One region of the Ureibacillus sp. FSL K6-0165 genome, then DNA from elsewhere that is predicted to be linked to it. Evidence: riboswitches for the same ligand, from Rfam matches in the RefSeq annotation. Region 1 holds a riboswitch; the other holds the start of a gene.

The links. Region 1 has a riboswitch for glycine ahead of NST00_RS01055 (ACT domain-containing protein). Riboswitches for the same ligand answer to the same signal wherever they lie in the genome.
Region 2: another riboswitch for glycine. It lies ahead of gcvT (glycine cleavage system aminomethyltransferase GcvT); the one in region 1 lies ahead of NST00_RS01055 (ACT domain-containing protein).

The regions. Positions count from the first base shown of each region.
Region 1 covers NZ_JBBOQS010000001.1:222,795-227,229, reverse strand. Annotated here, with positions in the region: gene NST00_RS01065 (rhodanese-like domain-containing protein) at 1-197, shown strand, start outside; gene NST00_RS01060 (PFL family protein) at 819-2,180, opposite strand; gene NST00_RS01055 (ACT domain-containing protein) at 2,195-2,473, opposite strand; glycine riboswitch at 2,548-2,624, opposite strand; gene NST00_RS01050 (YceI family protein) at 2,955-3,485, shown strand; gene NST00_RS01045 (amino acid permease) at 3,724-4,435, opposite strand, start outside.
Region 2 covers NZ_JBBOQS010000001.1:2,235,240-2,239,674, forward strand. Annotated here, with positions in the region: gene gcvPA (aminomethyl-transferring glycine dehydrogenase subunit GcvPA) at 1-728, opposite strand, end outside; gene gcvT (glycine cleavage system aminomethyltransferase GcvT) at 749-1,849, opposite strand; glycine riboswitch at 1,938-2,018, opposite strand; glycine riboswitch at 2,022-2,112, opposite strand; gene NST00_RS11130 (shikimate kinase) at 2,236-2,751, opposite strand; gene comGF (competence type IV pilus minor pilin ComGF) at 2,938-3,387, opposite strand; gene NST00_RS11140 (hypothetical protein) at 3,360-3,671, opposite strand; gene comGD (competence type IV pilus minor pilin ComGD) at 3,661-4,086, opposite strand; gene comGC (competence type IV pilus major pilin ComGC) at 4,102-4,407, opposite strand; gene comGB (competence type IV pilus assembly protein ComGB) at 4,421-4,435, opposite strand, start outside.

The DNA of each region.
Region 1 (4,435 bases):
ATAAAACAGAGATTTTCGAGTTAGAAAATAATCAAGATAAAAACATATCAGCTTTACCTGAGAAAGGCGAAATCATTGTCACTTGCACAACAGGCAATTCTGCAACAAAATGTGCAAACATTCTATCCAAACATGATTATGATGTAGTTGTATTAGATGGGGGACTCACAGCTTGGAAGGATTATATAAAGAAGTAAGTCGTAAGACGTTTTAATGTTGTATAGTAGCTGTGGGTATTGGATTGGCTTTCTGAAAAGTTTGCTTTTTTGGTGGATTTACATTGAGGATAGAAGTTAATGTATCTGAAAGGAGGATATGCTATCCTGTCTTGGAAGCACTTTGGCAGGATAGTTTATTATTTTGGCGCGCCCATTTCATCTTTAGTATTACAAGATATCCACTAAGAGTGAAATTGGCAATCAACCAAAAAAGTATATCGGGTCATGTGATAATAGTCAAAGTCATGACAATAATAGTCAATCATCAAGAGATAATGGCCAAATTTGTGAACATAATAGTCAATCGAAAAAAATCTACACTTGAAAAGAGAGATAATAGTCAGAATCGAGCTGATAATAGTCAAGCTCCAAAAGATAATAGTCAAACTTGCGTATATAATGGCCAATCGACAAAAAATGGCTTTCGGGGCATGTGATAATAGCCAAAGTCATGACAATAATAGTCAATCATCAAGGGATAATAGCCAAACCTGTAAACATAATAGTCAATCGATTAATTTCATAATAGCCAAGTAAAAGGGCGAATGAGAAAGCTGATCTCTTCATCACTTTCTACATTCGCTCTATCACTTATATCAATTAATTCCCCAACGCTTGTAGTGGAGCTGGAATGCGTCCACCTCGGCGAATGATTTTTTCAGAGCTAAATGGATTTACTCCCATCACAGGTGCTCGTCCAAGCAGGCCGCCAAATTCCACCATTTCGCCTTCTTTTGCACCAGGGACAGGGATGACGCGAACGGCTGTTGTCTTTTTATTAATCATACCAATAGCCGCTTCATCTGCAATCATTGCAGAAATGGTACTAGCAGGTGCGTCTCCCGTAATGGCAATCATATCAAGCCCTACTGAACATACGCATGTCATCGCTTCTAACTTTGATAAGCTTAGAGCACCTTCTTCAATACCACGAATCATACCGTTATCTTCACTAACTGGGATGAAGGCACCGCTTAATCCACCCACATAGGAAGAAGCCATCGCTCCGCCTTTTTTCACTGCATCGTTCATTAATGCAAGGGCGGCGATTGTGCCGTGTGTACCAACACGTTCCAAACCAATTTCTTCTAAGATTTCAGCAACACTGTCGTTCATCGCATTTGTTGGTGCCAGTGACAAATCCATAATGCCGAATGGGACCCCTAAGCGTTTTGCTACTTCTCGGCCAATTAATTCACCAGCGCGGGTAATTTTAAATGCGGTTTTCTTAATAATATCTGCCACTTCACCTAAGTCCGCATCTGGATAACGCTTTAGTGCATTCAACACAACTCCTGGTCCGGAAACTCCGACATTCAACACAACTTCTCCTTCACCGGATCCGAGGAAAGCTCCTGCCATAAACGGATTATCTTCTACAGGGTTGCAGAACACAACAAGCTTTGCACAGCCGAGACCCGATTTATCTTTTGTAAGCTCTGCTGTTTCTTTAATGATTTCACCTAATTGACGAACTGCATCCATATTGATGCCGGCTTTTGTTGTTCCAACAGAAACGGATGCACAAACTCGCTCCGTGACTGCTAGAGCTTCTGGTAGGGCATCAAATAATACTTGGTCTCCCTTCGCAATTCCTTTATGCACGAGGGCCGAAAATCCACCGATAAAGTCAATACCGAGGGTTACAGCAGCACGGTCTAATGTTTTGGCAAGTTCCACTGCTTGATCTTTTGTTGCATTGCCTAGAAGATCTGCAATTGGGGTCACGGCAATACGTTTATTAATAATAGGGATGCCGTATTCTTTCTCCACTTTTTCAGCTGTTGTCTTTAAATCTTTTGCGTAGTGAGTGATTTTATCATAAATTTTTTGATTCATTTTATCGAAATCGGAATTTGCACAGTCTCTGAGATTAATCCCCATCGTAACTGTACGGATATCCAAGTTTTCAGTTCGAACCATTCGGATGGTTTCCATCATTTCTTGAATTTCAAAATTCATATTTGCACGTCCTTTCACACACGATGCATTGCTTGGAAAATTTCTTCAAGTTGTACAGTAATGACAACGCCAATTGATTGACCAAGTTCATTAAGTTCTTGTTGTAGAGTTTCAAGATTAGGTAAATCGGTCACATCAATCACCATCATCATTGTGAAGAAATCTTGTAAAATCGTTTGGCTGATATCTAAAATGTTGATGTTTCGATCTGCAATCACAGTCGTTACTTTTGCGATAATGCCAACTTGATCTTTTCCAATGACACTTACAATTGCTTTTCTACGTTCACTCATTTGTTTCACCTCAATTGATGTAATAAAAAAAGAGATTGGCTTCCCAATCTCAAACACAAAAGAATAATAAGGTTTATCATTCTTCTGTCCTTTTGCCTGAGATTGTGAATCCTTCGGCGCCACAAAACGTGGTCTCTCCAGAAGCTGCTCCTGCGTGTAGTTTTACCCACAGCATTCATCGCTACACCTATTCAGTTCCAATACTAAAAGATACTAACACCTTTGGAACAATTGGTCAACAAAAAATATATTGAAATTTTTCATAAAAAGGAAAATTCAATCTATGATTCAAAATGTAGATTAAATGTTTTTTTCGTAAAGAAGAGGGAATATATGAAATAAAACATGAGATTCATAAATGGAAGGATTGACAAAAAAATAAGTGCATGATATATTTATCTCGAATTCAAAATAAATTAATTCGAAATAAATATTCATATATATCTTGAATTCAAAATAGGATAATATGGGAGGTATGAAAATGGCGAAGTGGGTTGTTGATAAATCACACTCAGAAATTAGTTTTGAAGTAAAGCATATGATGGTGTCAAAGGTGAGAGGGCATTTTGATTCTTATACGGCTGAAATTGAAGCGGAAGATTTAACGGATCTGACAACTGCTACAATTGCATTTACCTTTGATGTTGCGAGCATTAATACAAAATCAGAAGATCGCGATAATCATTTAAAATCTGCAGACTTTTTTGATGCGGAAAAATATCCAACAATTACGTTCCAATCCAAAGTGATTACGAAAACAGATGATAACGAATTTGAAGTGACAGGGGATTTAACAATTAAAGATGTAACAAAACCAGTCACATTCGAAGTGGAGTACAATGGTAAAGGGAAAAACCCTTGGGGCGTGGAAGTTTACGGATTCGAAGCGGAAGCAAAAATCAACCGTGAAGAATTCGGGCTTACATGGAACGCTGCCCTTGAAACAGGTGGCGTATTGGTAGGAAAAGACATTAAAATAAAAGCAGAATTAGAAGTGAACCCTGCAAGCTAATTAGTGGGGGAAGAAGAGGGTGTCTAGAAAGCGAAAACTTTCCAGACACCCTTACTTTTTGATAATAATTTTTCTTTTACCGAACATTACTCCGGCGGGAAACATATCTTCGTCGCAAAGGTGTTGACTCAAATAGAGAACTTTTATTAATTATGAAGGAAAGAAAAAGCTTATTGTTTTAAAATGATGCTCAAGCGAAAAAAAGCTTGTTGCACTCATGGCAACAAGCTTTTTGATTCTATTTTTTATTCAATACACTATGCGTCCTTCCATACACAAAATACACTAATAAACCAATAATCATCCAGATAAGACAAGTAAACATTGTGAATGTAGATAATTGGACGATCATGAAAATACAAAGGAGGCAAGAAAGAATTGGCACAATTGGGAACAATGGTACTTTAAATCCTTCTTTTAATCCATCAATTTTCATTTTTCTAATAAAGATAACGCCAATCGATACAGCAGCAAAAGCAATCAATGTACCGATATTCACAAGTTCTGCCAACTTATCAATCGGAATAAAACCAGCGAATAAAGATACAAATATTGCATAAATCCATGTATTTTTTAACGGGATTTTACGGCGAGGGTGAATTTCTGATAACACTTTTGGAAGCATTCCGTCACGAGCAAAGGAGTACACTAAGCGAGTACCTCCGTAAAGCATAACGAAAATCACCGTCATCATACTAATGACTGCTCCGAGCGAAATAACACCAAATACCCAATCAAGATTTTTCATTTCCATCGCATAAGCAACAGGATTTCCTACATTCAATTCTGTATATGGAACCATCCCTGTTAACACAAGGGAAACGGCTACATATAAAATTGTACAAATCACGAGCGTTCCGATAATTCCAATTGGCATGTTTCGCTGTGGATTTTTTACCTCTTCAGCAGCGGAAGATACCGCATCAAAACCTAAATAAGCAAAGATTACT
Region 2 (4,435 bases), 2.0 Mb from region 1:
GGGTTTGCAGAAACAATGAATAATCCTTTTGCTTCATGTACTAGCTCACCCATTGTTTTCAAGTCTTCAATTTGACCAAAGAAGTTAGGATACTGAACCATAACAGCCGCAGTATCTTGATCAATCATACCTTTTAATGCTTCAATATCTGTTACTCCATCTTTCATTGGCACATTTACTACTTCGATTGATTGGCCATATGCATAAGTTTCTACAACAGTACGATATTCAGGATGGATTGCTTCAGATACTAACAATTTTTTACGTCTTGTTGAGCCAGCAGCAAGCATCCCTGCTTCTGCAAGCGATGTTCCGCCATCATACATGGAAGAGTTTGCTAAATCCATACCTGTTAATTCGGCAATCATTGTTTGGAATTCAAAAATAGCTTGTAGTTCACCTTGTGAAATTTCCGGTTGATATGGTGTATAAGCAGTATAGAATTCAGACCGAGAAATAACATGGTCCACAATAACAGGTTTGTAGTGATTGTATACACCTGCACCTAAGAATGAAACAGCTGTTTCAGTGTTGATATTTTTATCTGCTAAAGCTTTTAGTTCTTTTAATAGCGCAGATTCAGATGCTGCTTCTTTAATATTATAAAGCCCTTTAAAACGCACCTCTTCAGGAATATCCGCAAATAATTCATCAATGCTTTCTACTCCAATGGTAGAGAGCATTTCTTGTTTGTCTTGTTCCGTTATTGGAAGATAACGATGCTTCATTGTTTGACCTCCATTAATTTTTATTTTTCACGTTTATAAAATGGCTTCGGCACAACATGTGCTTTTACCTTTTTATTGCGTATTTCTACTTCCACTTCTGTACCAATTTCAGTATATTGAATATCTAATAAAGCAAGTCCTAAATTACGTTTCGTACTAGGGATTTGTGTACCAGTTGTAACTTCTCCAATTTCAGTGTCGCCTTTAAATACTTTATAGCCATGGCGAGGAATCCCTTTATCAATCATTTCAATACCAACCAGTTTTCTTGAAAGCCCTTGTTCTTTTTGGTTTTTAAGAGCTTCTTTACCGATGAAATCCGCATCTTTTTGAAGTTTTACTGCAAAGCCGATGCCTGCTTCTAATGGAGAAATATTTTCTGATAATTCTTGTCCATAAAGCGGTAAGCATGCTTCAAAACGCAACGTATCACGTGCTCCAAGGCCGCATGGTATCAATCCATCTTCTTTTCCTGCTTCTAATAGTTTATTCCACAATGCTACAATTGAATTTGGCTCCCCGTATAATTCGAAGCCGTCTTCACCTGTATATCCGCTGCGTGATAACAATACAGAATAACCACTAACTTGAACAGATGCTTTAAATTGGAATGGTTTTAATTCAGATAAGTTCACATCTGTTAATGTTTGCAAGATTTTTTCTGATAGAGGTCCTTGAAGTGCAATTAAGGCATATTCATCTGATTGATTTATAATCGTTACATCGCCTTCTGCATGCTTTTTCATCCATTCAAAGTCTTTTTCAATATTTGCCGCATTGACAACAAGCAAGTATTGGTCATCGCCAAGATTATAGACGATTAAATCATCTACAACCCCACCATTTTCATAGCACATCACATTATATTGTGCGCCGCCAACTGGAATTTTTGAAATGTCATTGGACAATAATTTTTGAAGATAGCCGAGAACATCTTTCCCTTTTACAAAAATTTCTCCCATATGGGATACATCGAAAAGTCCAGCACGATTTCTTACAGCTTCATGTTCATCCTTTATTGATGAAAATTGAACAGGTAATTCCCATCCACCAAAATCAATCGTTTTTGCACCATATTTCGCATATTCATCAAATAATGGTGTTCTCTTTAATTCTCCCATCGTGAAACCTCCCTCATTAATTAACAATTTACTACCAATATCTTTAAACTAGGCAAAAAGGACAGAAAATCCCCTTTTTAAAGGAATTCTCTGTCCTTGCACCTGAAAGTTACACCTATTATAAAATAGGCTTTCCCCTTGGGTGGCTGTTATTCAGCACTCTCCAGAGTTGCGTCCCGTACGAGTCTTTTTGCCTGAGAGATTCATAGTTCTACTACTTGCTCCTTCGGCGACGTAAAAACGTTCTCTCCCCGCACAATCATCCGCACCATATGAAATTTTTCAACAAACAGACATCTTTGCCTATATCCTAACATTGAACGTAATAGAAGGCAATCATTTTTTAAAATTCCTTAAAAAAACGAACATTTTTAAACATCAACACCTTAACATTCGCCTTTTAGTCGATTCACTTGAAAAGCAATATAATTTACCACTTGGCGAATTGTTCGATCTTTTGTAAGGACACGGATGTGAGCGGCTCTTTTATAAAATTTTCTTCTATAATAATATAGTCGTTCCAGTTCTTTTTTAGTCGAACGTTGTGCAATTGGTCGATTTTTATCATTTTTTATTCTTTTATAAATGTCTTCAAATGATGCATCAAGAAAAAAGATTAAACCTGTCCGTCTCATAATTTGTCGATTTTCTTGTCTCATTGCAACGCCGCCACCAGTCGCAATAATGCAAGCTTCGTCACGAAAGTTTTTTAAAAATTCAGTTTCTAAATTTCTAAAATATTCTTCTCCAAACTTTTCAAAAATTTCTGGAATCGACATGCCTTGTTGTCTGACGATTTCTTTATCCATATCATAAAAGGGCAATCGTAGGGCATAGCTTAATTGGCGTCCGACTACACTTTTTCCGCACCCCATAAACCCTACTAAGTAAATCTTTCGCATAATTAGACACCTTTCTACTAAAACTCTGCGGTTTCTCCAAGTAAATTTATCGTAGCACGAATGTTTATGTTTTCCAATGAATTTATAATAGAAAATTGAGTTAAGTAGGTTGAACTGTAAAAAATTACAACAGTGATAAGAAAAAACAAAAAGACAATCGCAACGGGAAATATTATGCCTTTTTCGTTATTTATGATATTGTACAAGTAACGCTCTCTCCTTTACAATACCATTCAAGAATTCTACTTTTATCGTTACAATATTGTCTGAAAGGGAAAACTCGGCATGTCGAATACCAATTAATAGTGGCACATAACCTTGATCATTGATTTGCAAACGAATCACATCTGTAATCTTGTTTATTTTTATCGTTTTTGTGGAAGAGTCTATGATATATAATGAATTATTCATTATATAAATATCCTCTGCATCAAGTAAATATTGTTGTAAATCATGAATAAAGATTTCCCATTTAATTTGTTCTTCTGCCACAATCGTGTCGTGCCATTGTTGAATTAATAGATAAAAAATAAAAATTACTTGAGCGAGTAACGAAAAAATCACCAATTGAAACAGCGCCTCGATAAATGTAAATCCATTTCCACTTCTTACAATTCGCCATCGCCATTGATGCATTTGTATCGTACCCCATCTAAATTGTTAAATCGTACACAAACCGCATCTGTTTGAAAATACCAAGCATATTCTACGTTGTCGATCCATTTTTTCCCTTCGAAAATACCGGTATTTTTAGCAATAATAACTGCTTCATAGGCCACTTGGGATGCATGTAATTCCAACGATTGATTGTATAGAGAATGCTGAAGTTGAAAAATGAACGGAATAAAACTTATGGCTACTATAATAATCATAAGCGTTAGCAACGATTCTAACATGGAAGTCCCCTTTTCATTCCACATAACGAATTCGTCCTTTATTGATATTAATGACAATATGTTTTTGTCCGAAAGGAGTGTAAAAAGTGAATTTCCCAAAATTTTTTACATTTCCATCTGGATCAATTCGAAGAGTTAATAAATTACTATACTGATCAAACTCAATGATTTCCGGTAGTTTTCTCTCTAAAATCACTTCATCTAGTTGATGGTATATTCTATAAGTATCTTGATTTACAAAAGAAACAAAACAGCTCCTTTGCTTTTCCAAGGCCAACATTTGTGCCATTTGAATGTCCAATGTAAATTGGTGGAAAAACTGTTCCACAACCATTTTTTCTGTCATTTTAAAAGAAAAGGTTGTCCCTAACATACCAACCAATACGACAATCATTAAAACGAATAATATTTCTAATAGCGTATACCCCTGTTCTTTCAATTGCTCTATGCTCCTTTATTGATTGGTTAATGTCACAGTTCCATCCGTCTCAATGGTAAATCCCTTGCCATTCGGACATTTATCCATCCCCTCTCTTAAGTATCCCTTGTTTACTAATTGATCTAATGTAGGGATGGTTTTGTATTCAATTTTGTATGATTCTACCTGCCCTTGTATCATGCGGATATATGCTTCACAACCTTTATCATCAATCGTATTCCGATGTTTCGTTACGTTTGGAACAGTTACTAATATTAAGATAGATATAATAAATAGCACAATTAACATCTCAATTAACGTAAAACCCTTTTGATTTTTCATGATTTCACCTCTATTACATGATTTCGAC